2 regions of the Kluyvera sp. NPDC087067 genome follow, and region 1 is predicted to be linked to the other one. Evidence: predicted binding sites of a transcription regulator. Region 1 holds the regulator's gene; the other holds the start of a gene.

What was found. Region 1 encodes CRP, which controls carbon source genes, mostly activating them, when cyclic AMP is high. Its sites were predicted from a motif close to ATGTGANNNNNNTCACAT; they were not measured.
Region 2: a site for CRP is predicted at 3,231-3,248, ahead of focA (formate transporter FocA). Genes of this name have one in related genera too.

The regions. Positions count from the first base shown of each region.
Region 1 is NZ_JBIUZS010000010.1:52,821-60,922, reverse strand. Features, by position in the region: gene ACIPDS_RS20030 (triphosphoribosyl-dephospho-CoA synthase) at 1-388, opposite strand, end outside; gene mdcA (malonate decarboxylase subunit alpha) at 388-2,043, opposite strand; gene ACIPDS_RS20020 (hydrolase) at 2,292-3,314, shown strand; gene ACIPDS_RS20015 (YheU family protein) at 3,311-3,529, shown strand; gene ACIPDS_RS20010 (phosphoribulokinase) at 3,587-4,450, shown strand; gene ACIPDS_RS20005 (OsmC family protein) at 4,712-5,116, opposite strand; gene crp (cAMP-activated global transcriptional regulator CRP) at 5,421-6,053, shown strand; gene ACIPDS_RS19995 (YccS/YhfK family putative transporter) at 6,106-8,102, shown strand, end outside.
Region 2 is NZ_JBIUZS010000001.1:166,626-174,727, reverse strand. Features, by position in the region: gene serC (3-phosphoserine/phosphohydroxythreonine transaminase) at 1-162, opposite strand, end outside; gene ACIPDS_RS00755 (DUF421 domain-containing protein) at 325-1,017, opposite strand; gene ycaO (30S ribosomal protein S12 methylthiotransferase accessory factor YcaO) at 1,145-2,905, shown strand; gene focA (formate transporter FocA) at 3,309-4,166, shown strand; gene pflB (formate C-acetyltransferase) at 4,222-6,504, shown strand; gene pflA (pyruvate formate lyase 1-activating protein) at 6,710-7,450, shown strand; gene ACIPDS_RS00730 (amino acid permease) at 7,541-8,102, opposite strand, start outside.

The DNA of each region.
Region 1 (8,102 bases):
GCTGCGCATTACCGCGACCACCGTGCATCGCCACGGCGCTCACCAACAGCCCCAGCGCCCAAATCGCGCCGCGGTGGGTATTCACGCCGTTGGTGGCGGCCATCATCTGCTGCTCGCCTGTGCGACCGAGTCGCCCTATGGTTTGTCTAAGCGCAATATCCGCTGGACGCTGCCAGCTTTGCTGCGCCAGCGCCTGAAACGTGGGGGTCAGGCTGCGCGCGGAGCGCTCCATCAGCGCCAACGATAAATCGTGGTGCGCGCCGTTCCCCCGACTGTCCACCAGACCGGGTTTCGGGCTTAATCGTGCTTCGTCAATCAGACACTGCGTGGCGGTTCGCGCCAGCCATTCGGCACCGCCTTCAACCTGAATCTGGGGCAGAAGTTTCATTACCAGCTCCGGAATTTCGCAGGTGGGTTGTAAAGACCGCCGGACCATTCAACCAGGTCAGACACGCTACCCGCGGCCAGCAGAGAACGGGTGGCGTCGGTACGACGGATGCCCATATCTTCTGGATAAACCACCTTGCCGCTTTGACGCAGCTCGGCAACGCGTTTCGCATCAACGCCCAGGCCGATATCGGTGATCCCCGCGACCGCCGCCACCATCGCACGACGTTCTTCAAGATCTTTGGCGCGATAGAGGTAAGCGATACCTTCTTCGGTCAGCACGTGGGTCACGTCATCGCCGTAGATCATGACCGGTGCCAGCGGCATCCCGGACGTTTTGGCAACTTCAATGGCATCAAGTTTTTCGACGAAGGTTGGTTTAACACCGGCCTGGAAGGTTTCAACCATCTGCACGACCAGTTTTTTACCGCGTTGCATTGGATCAGGTTCGGTAATCATGTTCAGCCAGGCAGGCGTTGCATGACGACGACCGTGCGGGTCATGGCCCATGTTTGGCGCGCCGCCGAAACCGGACAGGCGTCCACGGGTCACGGTAGAGGAGTTGGCATAGCCATCAACCTGCAAAGTGGAACCGATAAACATATCGACCGCGTACTGACCTGCCAGCTGGCAGAAGGCGCGGTTAGAACGCATTGAGCCATCGGCACCGGTAAAGAAGATGTCAGGGCGAGCGCGGATGTACTCTTCCATACCCAGTTCGCCGCCGAAGCAGTGCACGCTTTCAACCCAACCGCTTTCAATTGCCGGGATAAGCGTTGGATGCGGGTTCAGCGTCCAGTGTTTACAGATTTTGCCCTTCAGACCGAGCTGTTCGCCGTAGGTTGGCAGCAGCAGTTCGATTGCCGCGGTATTAAAACCGATACCGTGGTTCAACGATTGAACCTGATGTTCCGCGTAGATGCCTTTAATCGCCATCATCGCCATCAGAATGTGTTCTTGTTTAATCAGACGCGGGTCGCGGGTGAACAGCGGTTCAATAAAGAACGGCTTGTCAGCGACAACCACATAGTCAATCCACGAGCCAGGAATATCGACGCGCGGCAGATCGCATTCATCGTCGACCAGTTCGTTAACCTGCGCGATGACGATACCGTCATGGAACGCGGCAGCTTCAACCAGCGCCGGGGTATCTTCGGTACTCGCCCCGGTGTAAAGGTTACCTTTGCGGTCAGCTTTAAAACCGGCAATCAGCGCCACGTTCGGCGACAGGTCAACGTATAAACGGGAGTAAAGTTCGATGTAGGTGTGGATGGCGCCGATTTCCAGCTGGCCATCTTCCAGTAGCTGCGAGATACGCAGGCTTTGGGTACCGGAGAAAGAGAAATCCAGTTTACGAGCGATACCTTTTTCGAAGATATCCAGATGCTCGCTGCGCCCTACGCTTGGCATAATCATGTGCAGGTCGTGCACTTTTTGCGGGTTAACTTCAGCCAGCATGCGAGATAAGAAATCTGCCTGCTTCTGGTTATTCCCTTCTAATACCACGCGGTCACCCGGCGCGATCAGTAGTTCCAGCATCGCGGTCAGATCTGCGGTCGGCAGTACCTTACCCTGCACCGGAACGGAAGCCAGACGCCGCTGTTTTTCTGTGCGGCGGGTGTTCCAGACTCGTGCTGGTGTTTGCCCAGATAACATTATTAACCTCCTGATTCAGCGAATCATTTTGATTGCTTAACACTGGAAAGAGTGTGCACCCTGGTGAGAAAGTCATCAATTAAGCGTAGGCGTTAATCATTAGCTTGAGGGTAATAATTGAAGTAACAATTTGTGATTAGGATCAGATCCGAAAGGGATAAAAAGGGCTACCGATACCTCATTTTCATAAACACGATGGCAAAGTGGCGGTATAGTAGGCGCCAGATTTTTGTAAACATCGCCGAGTTATGACTGAAACAACCCATCACGATCTCAGTATCGACACTTCAAGCAGCGCGGATTTCGTGCCGATGCGCGGCGTGAGCAATCGTCATTTACAAACGATGCTGCCGCGTCTTATCCGTCGCAAGCTGCAATTCACGCCATGCTGGCAGCGCCTTGAGCTGCCGGACGGTGATTTTGTTGATCTCGCCTGGAGTGAAGATCCGCAAGCTGCGCGCCATAAACCGCGCCTGGTGGTGTTTCATGGTCTGGAAGGCAGTTTGCACAGTCCCTATGCGCACGGCCTGATTAATGCCGCAAAACAGCGGGGCTGGCTGGGCGTGGTGATGCATTTTCGCGGCTGTAGCGGCGAACCAAACCGTCTGAACCGCATTTATCACTCCGGTGAAACGGAAGATGGCACCTGGTTTTTGCAGTGGCTCAAGCGCGAATTTGGTGACGCGCCAACGGCAGCGGTCGGTTATTCGCTCGGCGGCAACATGCTGGCCTGCCTGCTGGCAAAAGAAGGCGATGATGTGCCTATCGACGCGGCGGTGATTGTCTCGGCACCGTTTATGCTCGAAGCCTGTAGCTATCATATGGATAAAGGCTTCTCGCGGGTTTATCAGCGCTACCTGCTGAACCTGTTGAAAGGCAACGCGGCACGCAAGCTCAAGGCTTATCCCGGCTCACTGCCGGTGGATCTGCGCCAGTTAAAAAGTATGCGCCGGATCCGCGAGTTCGACGATTCCATTACCTCGAAGATCCACGGTTTTGCCGATGCTATCGACTATTATCGTCAGTGCAGCGCAATGCCTACTTTGAGCAAAATCACCAAGCCCACGCTGATTATCCATGCGAAAGACGATCCCTTTATGGATCACCACTCCATTCCCGCCCAGGAAGAGTTGCCGGATAACGTTGAATATCAGCTAACGGAACACGGCGGCCACGTTGGATTTATCGGCGGCACCCTGCGCCACCCGGAAATGTGGCTGGAAAAACGCATCCCCGCATGGCTTATGACGTGGTTAGGAGTGAAAGCATGATGATCCCCTGGCAGGACCTTGACCCCGAAACGCTGGATAGGTTGATTGAAAGCTTTGTCTTGCGCGAAGGCACTGATTATGGTGAATATGAGCGCTCACTTGCGCAAAAGGTCGCCGACGTAAAACATCAGTTACAAACAGGCGAAGCGGTGCTGGTGTGGTCTGAGCTTCACGAGACCGTCAACATCATGCCCCGTAACCAATTTCGCGGTTAACTATACTTATTGCAGGAAGCCGGACGGCTTTCTGTAGTCTGTTAAGGAGTTATTCGCATGTCTGCCAAACACCCAGTTATTGCCGTGACCGGCTCCAGCGGAGCGGGAACCACCACCACCAGCCTCGCATTTCGTAAAATCTTTGCTCAGCTCAACCTGCGTGCGGCAGAAGTTGAAGGCGACAGCTTTCACCGCTATACCCGTCCTGAAATGGATATGGCTATCCGTAAGGCCCGCGATGCCGGTCGGCATATCAGCTATTTCGGCCCGGATGCCAATGACTTTGGCCTGCTGGAACAAACCTTCCGCGATTACGGCGTGACCGGCAAAGGGCAATCACGAAAGTATCTGCACACCTACGACGAAGCCGTACCGTGGAATCAGGTGCCGGGAACATTTACCCCCTGGCAGCCGCTGCCCGAGCCGACGGATGTGCTGTTCTATGAAGGATTGCACGGCGGCGTGGTGACACCGCAGCATGACGTGGCACGCCATGTTGATCTGCTGGTTGGCGTGGTGCCGATTGTGAACCTCGAGTGGATCCAAAAGATGATCCGCGACACCAGCGAGCGCGGTCACTCCCGTGAGGCGGTGATGGATTCCGTGGTGCGCTCAATGGAGGACTACATCAACTTCATTACGCCGCAGTTCTCCCGCACCCATATCAACTTCCAGCGCGTCCCAACGGTCGATACCTCAAATCCCTTCGCCGCCAAAAGTATTCCCTCGCTCGATGAGAGCTTTGTGGTCATTCATTTCCGTAATCTTGATAACATCGATTACCCGTGGCTGCTGGCGATGCTGCAAGGGTCGTTTATTTCACATATGAATACGCTGGTGGTTCCCGGCGGCAAGCTAGGGCTGGCGATGGAGCTCATCATGATGCCGCTGGTGCAGCGATTGATGGAAGGAAGAAGCTAAACGGCGGTCCCGGCGGCGCTGCGCTTGGCCGGGCTACATTTCGTATGCAATCAGTAGGTCTGATAAGCATCGCGTCATCAGGCACAAGCACACAATTCGCCGGATGGCGGCTTCGCCTTATCCGGCCTACACCGTAAATACTGTGGATATTAGCAACTTGTAGGCCCGATAAGGCGAAGCCGCCATCGGGCAATTCCGAGCACAATACCGGATACAACAGTCGGTAGCCCGGACGAGGCATTTGCTCTGACCCCAGAGTCGTTATCCCTCGATCACTTCATAAGAGTGAGTGATATTCACCGCTTTTTCGAGCATCAGCGCAACCGAGCAGTATTTCTCAGCGGACAGTGAGACGGCACGAGCAACCGCAGCGTCTTTAAGATCTTTCCCCGTCACAATGAAGTGCAGGTTGATATGTGTGAACAGGCGCGGTGCCTCTTCACGGCGTTCAGAAGTCAGCTTCACTTCACAATCTGAGACGTCATTGCGGCCCTTTTGCAAAATGGAAACCACATCGATTGCGCTACAGCCACCGGCGGCCATTAAGACGACTTCCATTGGGCTTGGCGCTTTATCGCCCGAGTTGCCGTCCATCAAAATCTGGTGGCCTGAAGCAGACTCTCCGAGGAAGGTTAAGCCTTCAATCCATTTCACACGCGCTTGCATATTATTTAACTCCCAGGTTGCAATTTTCTTCTCAGATTACGCGTACATAACAATTCTCGCAATGGAAGGCGATCGCCGTCATGCTGAAGCGAGACACCAGGAGACACGCGCCTAAAGCTATGCTAAAACAGTCAGGATGCTACGGTAATACATAAACGTACTGCATGTATGCAGAGGACATCACATTACTGGCTGCGGCACGATTCGACAGCCGACTTCCCAGGTAACGGGAAGGATACTATTGCAACCAGTGGCTGCAATGTTTTTGCCGCTGGGAAGAGCTTATAACAGAGGATAACCGCGCATGGTGCTTGGCAAACCGCAAACAGACCCGACTCTCGAATGGTTCTTGTCTCATTGCCATATTCATAAGTACCCATCGAAGAGCACGCTGATTCACCAGGGTGAAAAAGCTGAAACGCTGTATTACATCGTCAAAGGCTCAGTGGCAGTACTCATCAAGGATGAAGAAGGTAAAGAGATGATTCTCTCTTACCTCAACCAGGGTGACTTTATCGGCGAATTGGGCCTGTTTGAAGAAGGCCAGGAACGCAGCGCGTGGGTACGGGCAAAAACCGCTTGTGAAGTTGCTGAAATCTCTTATAAAAAATTCCGCCAGCTGATTCAGGTAAACCCAGACATCCTGATGCGTTTGTCTTCGCAAATGGCACGTCGTCTGCAGATTACCTCCGAAAAAGTGGGCAACCTGGCATTCCTGGACGTGACCGGACGCATCGCCCAGACTCTGCTGAATCTGGCTAAACAGCCGGACGCCATGACTCACCCAGACGGTATGCAGATTAAAATCACCCGTCAGGAAATCGGTCAGATCGTCGGTTGTTCCCGCGAAACCGTGGGCCGTATTTTGAAAATGCTCGAAGATCAAAACCTGATCTCCGCTCACGGCAAAACTATTGTCGTCTACGGTACTCGCTGATCCAGCCAAAACGGCATAGTGCTCACGCAGTATGCCGTTTTTGTTTTCCCTCATGTGGCGCAGGCTGATTTACCACCCGGAAGTCAACTATGCACTGCGGCAAACGCTGGTGTTATGTTTGCCGGTCGCCATTGGCCTACTCTTCGGCCATCTTCAGCAAGGTCTGCTGTTCTCACTGGTTCCCGCGTGTTGCAACATCGCAGGTCTTGATACGCCCCATAAGCGTTTTTTCAAACGCCTGACTATCGGCGGCTGCCTGTTTGCCGGATGCAGCCTCGCCGTACAGCTATTGCTGGCGCATCACATTCCACTGCCGTTCATTCTGACCGGGCTGGCGCTGCTGCTGGGCGTAACGGCAGAGATCAGCGCCTTACACGGGCGATTGCTCCCCGCCTCGCTGATTGCGGCTATTTTCACCTTAAGCCTCGCCGGTAACATGCCTATCTGGCAGCCATTGCTGCTGTATGCGCTTGGCACGCTGTGGTATGGCTTATTCAACTGGTGGTGGTTCTGGATGTGGCGCGAACAGCCGCTGCGCGAATCGCTAAGCCTGCTCTATCGCCAGCTCGCCGAATACTGCGAAGCCAAATACAGCCTGCTGACTCAGCATACGGACCCCAGCACCGCGCTGCCGCCGTTGCTAAACCGTCAGCAAAAGGTGGTGGATCTCATTTCCCAATGCTATCAGCAACTTCATATGCTGGCGGCAAACCGACACAATGACTACAAGCGCCTGCTGCGCGCTTTTCAGGTAGGGCTAGATTTACAAGAACATATCTCGGTGAGTTTGCATCAGCCAGAAGAGGTGCAAAAACTGGTGGAACGCAGCCACGCGGAAGCAGTGATCCGCTGGAACGCGCAGACCGTCGCGGCACGGTTGCGCGTACTCGCGGATGATATTCTCTATCACCGTTACCCCAGCCGCTTCACGATGGAAAAACAGATTGGCGCGCTGGAAAAAATCGCCGCCCAGCATCCTGATAACCCGGTCGGCCAGTTCTGCGCCTGGCACTTTAGCCGAATCGCCAGAGTCCTGCGCGCCCAGCGTCCGCTCTACCCGCGCGACCTGATGGCGGATAAGGAACGCCGCCTGCCGCTGTTCCCGGCCATTAAAAGCTACCTGTCGCTAAAATCGCCCGCGCTACGCAACGCCGGGAGGCTAAGCGTGATGCTGAGTATCGCCAGCCTGATGGGCACGGCGCTGCATCTGCCAAAACCGTACTGGATCCTGATGACGGTGCTGCTGGTGACGCAAAACGGTTATGGCGCTACCCGCGTGCGAATTTTCCACCGTGCGGCGGGCACCCTGGCGGGCCTGGTGATCGCCGCCATCGCCCTGCACTTCCACGCGCCGCAGGGGCTCGCGCTTACCGGGATGCTGATTATCACGCTCGTCAGCTACCTGATTATTCGCCGCAGCTACGGTTGGGCCACCGTTGGCTTTACGGTCACCGCGGTATACACGCTGCAAATCCTCACGCTTAACGGCGAACAGTTTATTGTTGCCCGCTTTATCGACACCATCATCGGCTGCCTGATTGCGTTCGGCGGCATGCTCTGGTTATGGCCGCAGTGGCAAAGCGGTCAGCTACGGCAAAATGCCCAGGCGGCGCTGGAAGCCGATCAGGACGCCATTCGTCTGATCCTAAGCCCCGACCCGCAGGCGCCTAAGCTTGCTTATCAGCGCATGCGCGTCAACCAGGCGCACAATACGCTGTTTAACACCTTAAACCAGGCCATGCAGGAGCCGGGCTTTAACTCACGCTATTTGGAAGACATGAAGCTGTGGGTCACTCACAGTCAGTTTATCGTTGAGCACATCAACGCCATGACGACGCTTGCGCGCGAACACAACATGCTGACACCCGATTTAGCGCAACAGTATCTGGAGTCGTGCGAAATTGCCCTACAGCGCTGCCAGCAACGTCTGGAGTACGATGAAGCGGGAAGCGGCGGAGAGGTGAACATTATGGAGTCGCCGGACGCGCTGTCCCACGGCGCGCTAAGCACTATGGAACAGCATCTCCAGCGTATTCTGGGGCATCTCAA
Region 2 (8,102 bases), on a different contig from region 1:
CTCTGCTTCTTCCGCCACCTGAATAAATTCTTTACCACGGTGGCTGACTTCCATTACCGACGTTCCTAAGCCATTCCAGTCGCAAAGTTCTGTCTGCGCCAGTTTAAGAACATCTGCCGGTAACATTGCCGGACCTGAACTGAAATTAAACACCTGAGCCATTTTCCCTCACCACGCTAAAAGCTATAAGTAATACCTGTGGATATCGGTTTTATCATTCAGTGACACGCGCCGCAATGTCTAAAACTTTCCACCGACGAATTGTGCACCGCATCACACAAAAGATTGTTCCATCTGGACGCCGTAAAACCGACAAAATTGCTGTCAGGCGTTGCGTTTAACCCGGCTGGCTTTACTCCACTCTGGATTCGCACAGCGAGGACATAATTGGCGCTCGCCCGCTTGCATAGTGATAACGTTGCTACAGCGGACACAGGCATATTCACCCGGCTCGGGCACCACTTTGTATCGGGTGATCAGTTTGTTTGGCAGAATGCACAAGCCCGGCTTAACGTCATCATCATGGTAATAGAACACGCTTATCTCGCCGTTGGTTTCCATCACGGCGAGCCGAACTTGTCCTAGCTGTTCCACGCTGCTAAGACGCAGTTCCATAAAGAAGTCCAGCTCGGTCATGTTGGCCTGGCGCACGTTGTCCCACGCTAACTGTCCGTCCTCGACAATGACTACCGCTTTACCTTCCAGTAGATCCTGCACCGTTTCACTTTTTCCCATCACCCACATAATTAAACGGTAAAGCAAGGCCAGGGAGACAAAAACCACCAGTACGGGCACCATCGGCACATCATCATAAAATGCCACGTCACCCGCCGCTGAACCGAGCGTCAAAATGATCAGCACTTCAAAAAGCGACATCTGTCGAACGCCACGCCGCCCGGTCATTTTGAGGAATAAGAACACCAGCACAAAGGTATAGAGACTTCTCAGCGCCACTTCAGCTAAAAACTCAGGAGGAACTTTATCAAATGCCATCCGTTGGATATCAAATACTTTCATTCTTCTATGCCTTAACAAAAGGTTATTTTCTATAAGCATAGACCTGTCTTTTATTTTCGCCGGAGATAGCACCCGTCACACAAAACCCGTATCATTGCGCGCTTTCCGTACGACTAAAGAGATTGCTATGACCCAGACCTATATTCCCGGCAAAGACGCCGCGCTGGAAGATTCCATCGCGCGCTTCCAGCAAAAGCTGCTCGACCTCGGTTTCGATATTGAAGAAGCCTCGTGGTTGAACCCTGTTCCTAACGTCTGGTCAGTGCATATTCGTGATAAAGCCTGTTCTTTATGCTTTACCAACGGTAAAGGTGCTACCAAAAAAGCAGCGCTGGCGTCAGCGCTGGGTGAGTACTTTGAACGTCTCTCAACCAACTATTTCTTTGCCGATTTCTGGCTGGGCGATGAAATCGCCAACGGCCCATTCGTGCACTACCCGAATGAAAAATGGTTCCCGCTGACCGAAGACGACGAAGTGCCGGAAGGTCTGCTCGACGCCCGTCTGCGCGCTTTTTATGATCCAGACGATCAGCTTAGCGCCAGCATGCTGGTCGATCTGCAATCCGGTAACGACGATCGCGGCGTATGCGGCCTGCCGTTTACCCGTCAATCCGATGGCGAAACCGTCTATATCCCGATGAACATCGTCGCGAACCTGTACGTGTCCAACGGCATGTCAGCCGGTAACACCCGCAATGAGGCGCGCGTTCAGGGTCTGTCAGAGGTCTTTGAGCGTTACGTGAAAAACCGCATTATTGCCGAAAGCATCAGCCTGCCGGAAATTCCAGCCGATGTGCTGGCGCGCTACCCGGGCGTGGTTGAGTCAATCGCAAAACTGGAAGCTGAAGGTTTCCCAATCTTTGCTTACGACGGTTCTCTGGGCGGTAAATACCCGGTTATCTGCGTGGTACTGTTCAACCCAGCAAACGGAACCTGCTTTGCGTCCTTTGGCGCGCACCCAGATTTCGGCGTCGCGCTGGAGCGTACGGTGACCGAGCTGCTGCAGGGCCGCGGCCTGAAAGATCTCGACGTGTTTACTCCCCCCACCTTCGATGACGAAGAAGTGGCTGAACACACCAACCTGGAAACCCACTTTATCGATTCCAGCGGTTCTATCTCCTGGGATCTGTTCAAGCAGGATGCGGACTATCCGTTTGTGGACTGGAGCTTCTCCGGTACCACCGAAGAAGAGTTCGCAACCCTGATGGCTATCTTCAAAGAAGAAGATAAAGAAGTGTACATCGCCGACTATGAGCACCTGAGCGTTTACGCCTGCCGCATCATCGTCCCTGGCATGTCCGACATTTATCCAGCAGAAGATCTGTGGCTGGCTAACAACAACATGGGTAGCCACCTGCGCGACACCATTCTCTCCTTGCCGGGCAGCGAGTGGGAAAAAGAAGAGTATCTGAATCTGATTGAACAGATTGACGATGAAGGTCTGGACGACTTCACCCGTGTCCGTGAACTGCTGGGTCTGGCGACGGGTTCCGATAACGGCTGGTACACGCTGCGTATCGGTGAGCTGAAAGCCATGCTGGCATTGGCCGGCGGTGACCTGGAACAGGCGCTGATCTGGACCGAGTGGACGATGGAATTCAACGCCTCGGTCTTTAGCCCGGAACGGGCAAACTACTACCGCTGCCTGCAGACTCTGCTGCTCTTGTCTCAGGAAGAAGATCGCCAGCCGCTTCAGTATCTGAATGCCTTCGTGCGCATGTATGGCGTAGATGCGGTAGAAGCTGCCAGCGCAGCCCTCAGCGGTGAAGAAGCCTTCTATGGTCTGCAACCTTCGGATGGCACGCTTGCCGCTTTCCCTGCACATCAGTCGCTGTTACAGGCATACGAAAAACTGCAGCGGGCAAAAGCCGCATTCTGGGCAAAATAAGTTAAAGCCTTATAAAGAGTAGGCTTAACGTAGACTCTACGCTATATTACGGGGCCAATTGCTGGCCCCGTTTTTATTTCCACGCTTCGCTTAACTGCGGTGTGAAAATAAAGTTAAAGATAAGTAAACACGATTATTGGTAGCTTACTTTTATTGTTAATTTACTTGATCATTACTCCATTTTAATTAACCAGTAAAATTAAGGGTAAAGAAAATATTCAACTGAATTTGCAAATCTTAAAATTTATTTTTATCATCAAAATCAATAAATTACCCTGCTTTAGTTGAAAAACCATCCACTTTGCAGGCCTATAAGCCAGGCGAGATATGATCTACATCAATTTCTCATCTATAATGCTTTGTTAGTATCTCATCGCCGATTAAATAAAAAGAGAGAGTTAGTGTGAAAGCTGACAACCCTTTTGATCTACTTCTCCCTGCTGCAATGGCTAAAGTTGCCGAAGAAGCAGGTGTCTATAAAGCAACTAAGCATCCGCTGAAAACCTTTTATCTGGCGATCACTGCGGGCGTTTTCATCTCGATTGCTTTTGTATTTTATATTACAGCAACCACGGGTACAGCTGGCATGCCGTTTGGCATCGCAAAACTGATTGGTGGTATCTGCTTCTCACTAGGCCTCATTCTTTGCGTTATTTGTGGCGCTGACCTCTTCACCTCAACCGTGCTCATCGTCGTGGCAAAAGCCAGCGGTCGTATCACCTGGGGTCAATTGGCAAAAAACTGGCTTAACGTCTATGTGGGTAACCTGATTGGCTGCCTGATCTTCGTACTGCTCATGTGGCTGTCCGGGGAATACATGACGGCCAACGGCGGATGGGGGCTCAACGTCCTGCAAACTGCCGACCACAAAATGCATCACACATTTATCGAAGCCGTCGCTCTCGGCATCCTGGCGAACCTGATGGTCTGCCTGGCAGTCTGGATGAGCTACTCTGGCCGCAGCCTGATGGACAAAGCCATGATTATGGTTCTGCCGGTTGCTATGTTCGTTGCCAGCGGTTTTGAGCACAGTATCGCAAACATGTTTATGATCCCTATGGGTATCGTAATACGCGATTTTGCTAGCCCGGAATTCTGGACCGCTGTCGGTTCTTCTCCGGAGAATTTCTCACACCTGACCGTGATGCATTTCATCACCGATAACCTGATTCCTGTCACTATCGGGAACATCATCGGCGGCGGTTTGCTGGTTGGGTTGACATACTGGGTCATTTACCTGCGTGGCGGTGACCGTCATTAATTTGATGGTTGCTCCAGGCAGTAAATAAAAGTCCACTTAAGAAGGTAGGTGTTACATGTCCGAACTTAATGAAAAGTTAGCCGCAGCCTGGGAAGGTTTTACCAAAGGTGATTGGCAGAATGAAGTAAACTTACGTGACTTCATCCAGAAAAACTACACTCCGTACGAGGGTGACGAGTCCTTCCTGGCTGGCGCTACTGAAGCGACCACCAAGCTGTGGGACAGCGTAATGGAAGGCGTTAAACTGGAAAACCGCACCCACGCGCCAGTTGACTTTGACACCGCCGTTGCTTCAACTATCACTTCCCACGACGCTGGCTACATCAACAAGTCGCTGGAAAAAATCGTTGGTCTGCAGACTGAAGCCCCACTGAAACGTGCTCTTATCCCGTTCGGCGGCATCAAAATGATCGAAGGTTCCTGCAAAGCGTATAATCGCGAACTGGACCCAATGATCAAAAAAATCTTCACCGAATACCGCAAAACCCACAACCAGGGCGTATTCGATGTTTACACCAAAGACATTCTGAACTGCCGTAAATCTGGCGTTCTGACTGGTCTGCCAGATGCTTACGGCCGTGGTCGTATCATCGGTGACTACCGTCGCATCGCGGTGTACGGTATCGACTTCCTGATGAAAGACAAATACGCACAGTTCGTGTCTCTGCAGTCTGACCTCGAAAATGGCGTAAACCTGGAAGCGACTATCCGTCTGCGTGAAGAAATCTCTGAACAGCACCGTGCGCTGGGTCAGATCAAAGAGATGGCTGCTAAATACGGCTACGACATCTCTGGTCCGGCTACCAACGCTCAGGAAGCTATTCAGTGGACTTACTTCGGCTACCTGGCTGCGGTTAAATCTCAGAACGGCGCGGCAATGTCCTTCGGTCGTACTTCCAGCTTCCTGGATATCTACATCGAACGTGACCTGAAAGCAGGTAAAATCACCGAGCAAGACGCTCAGGAAATGATTGACCACCTGGTCATGAAACTGCGTATGGTTCGCTTCCTGCGTACCCCTGAGTATGATGAACTGTTCTCCGGTGACCCAATCTGGGCGACTGAATCTATCGCAGGTATGGGCGTTGATGGCCGTACCCTGGTTACCAAAAACAGCTTCCGTTTCCTGAACACCCTGTACACCATGGGTCCTTCTCCAGAGCCGAACATCACCGTTCTGTGGTCTGAGAAACTGCCACTGGCGTTCAAAAAATATGCTGCTAAAGTCTCCATCGATACCTCTTCTCTGCAGTACGAGAACGATGATCTGATGCGTCCTGACTTTAACAACGATGACTACGCTATCGCTTGCTGCGTAAGCCCAATGATCGTTGGTAAGCAAATGCAGTTCTTCGGTGCTCGTGCAAACCTGGCGAAAACCATGCTGTACGCAATCAACGGCGGCGTTGATGAAAAACTGAAAATGCAGGTTGGTCCTAAGTCTGAACCAATGAAAGGCGACGTACTGAACTATGACGAAGTCATTGATCGTATGGACCACTTCATGGATTGGCTGGCTAAACAGTACGTCACCGCACTGAACGTCATCCACTACATGCACGACAAGTACAGCTACGAAGCTTCTCTGATGGCGCTGCACGACCGTGACGTTATCCGCACCATGGCGTGTGGTATCGCAGGTCTGTCCGTTGCTGCTGACTCCCTGTCTGCAATCAAATATGCGAAAGTTAAACCAATTCGTGACGAAGATGGTCTGGCTATCGACTTCGAAATCGAAGGCGAATACCCGCAGTTTGGTAACAACGACCCTCGCGTCGATGACATGGCAGTTGACCTGGTAGAACGTTTCATGAAGAAAATTCAGAAACTGACTACTTACCGTAACGCTATCCCGACTCAGTCTGTTCTGACCATCACCTCTAACGTGGTTTATGGTAAGAAAACCGGTAACACCCCAGACGGTCGTCGTGCTGGCGCGCCATTCGGCCCAGGTGCTAACCCAATGCACGGTCGTGACCAGAAAGGTGCTGTAGCCTCTCTGACCTCCGTTGCTAAACTGCCGTTTGCTTACGCTAAAGATGGTATTTCTTACACCTTCTCTATCGTTCCAAACGCTCTGGGTAAAGACGACGATGTTCGTAAAACCAACCTGGCAGGCCTGATGGATGGTTACTTCCACCACGAAGCGTCTGTTGAAGGTGGTCAACACCTGAACGTTAACGTTATGAACCGCGAAATGCTGCTCGACGCGATGGAAAACCCTGAGAAATATCCTCAGCTGACCATCCGTGTATCTGGCTACGCAGTACGTTTTAACTCCCTGACTAAAGAACAGCAGCAGGACGTTATCACTCGTACCTTCACTCAATCTATCTAATAGATTTGACTGAAATCGCGATTAAAAACGCGTAACATAAAGGCTCCACTTCGGTGGGGCCTTTCTTATAACCGACTCACGCTGAGTGGATTTTGCTTGCTGACTTCTATACTGAAGTTAACAAGCAAAATAAACTCGACGCGGCTTTATAACCGTGCTCGCAAACCTGGCTGTAAAGCCGGGAAGAACTGGAGATAACACCGCAATGTCCGTAATTGGTCGTATTCACTCCTTTGAGTCCTGTGGCACCGTTGATGGCCCAGGCATCCGCTTTATTACCTTCTTCCAGGGCTGCCTGATGCGCTGCCTGTACTGCCACAACCGCGATACGTGGGATACCCATGGCGGTAAAGAGATCACCGTTGAAGAGCTGATGAAAGAGGTGGTGACCTATCGCCACTTTATGAACGCATCCGGCGGTGGCGTAACGGCGTCTGGCGGCGAAGCTATCCTGCAAGCTGAGTTCGTTCGCGACTGGTTCCGCGCTTGCCACAAAGAAGGCATTCATACCTGTCTTGATACTAACGGTTTCGTTCGTCGCTACGATCCGGTGATTGATGAACTGCTGGAAGTCACCGATCTGGTCATGCTCGACCTTAAGCAGATGAACGATGAAATTCACCAGAATCTGGTCGGTGTGTCTAACCACCGTACGCTGGAATTTGCGCAGTATCTGTCGAAGAAAGACGTGAAGGTGTGGATCCGTTACGTGGTGGTTCCGGGCTGGTCTGATGATGATGATTCAGCGCACCGTCTGGGGGAATTTACCCGGGACATGGGCAACGTTGAGAAAATCGAACTGCTGCCGTACCACGAGCTGGGCAAACACAAGTGGGTCGCCATGGGTGAAGAGTACAAGCTCGACGGCGTTAAGCCGCCGAAGAAAGAGACCATGGAGCGCGTAAAAGGCATCCTCGAGCAGTACGGTCATAAGGTGATGTACTAAGCTCACCTGCCCTTCCCGGCGTCACTTCGTTCGGCCGGGCTACTTTCGTGCATATTTGTAGCCCGGCCGAGCGAAGCGACGCCGGGGAACTCAGCGCCGACGTGCCAGCAGCGGGAAAATTAACCCCAGCCCTATCAGCACAAACGGCATCGCCACGTTCAATGACAGCTGGAAGATCCACTCCGGGGTAAACGTCGCCATTTTCGGGAAGATCCCGGTGAGACAGGCAAAGGCGGTAAACAGGAAACACCATACGCCCACCGTCATCGCCAGCTTCCGATTACGAATAAACACATACTCCGAGTGATATTTTTGCCCTAACCGAATCACCGCAATAAACGCCACAAACACCCACAGGTAGCGCAGCGGCATCACCACCGAATTGAGGTTCAACAACCACTTATACAGGTTGTTCATATCCCCAATCCCTAACGTGGGAAGCATGATGAGCAGCGCCACCAGCACCAGCGTCAGCAGATAACCGTTTACCGGCGTGCCGGAGGCATTGGTACGGCAGAGTTTTTCGGGAATGTAACGGCTGTCAGCATCACTCAGCAGCACCTTCAGCGGCGCATCAATCGAGAACACCAGCGCGGCAATCTGCCCCAGGGTATTGGCAATCGCATAAACCACCATCAGGGCGTTGCCCATA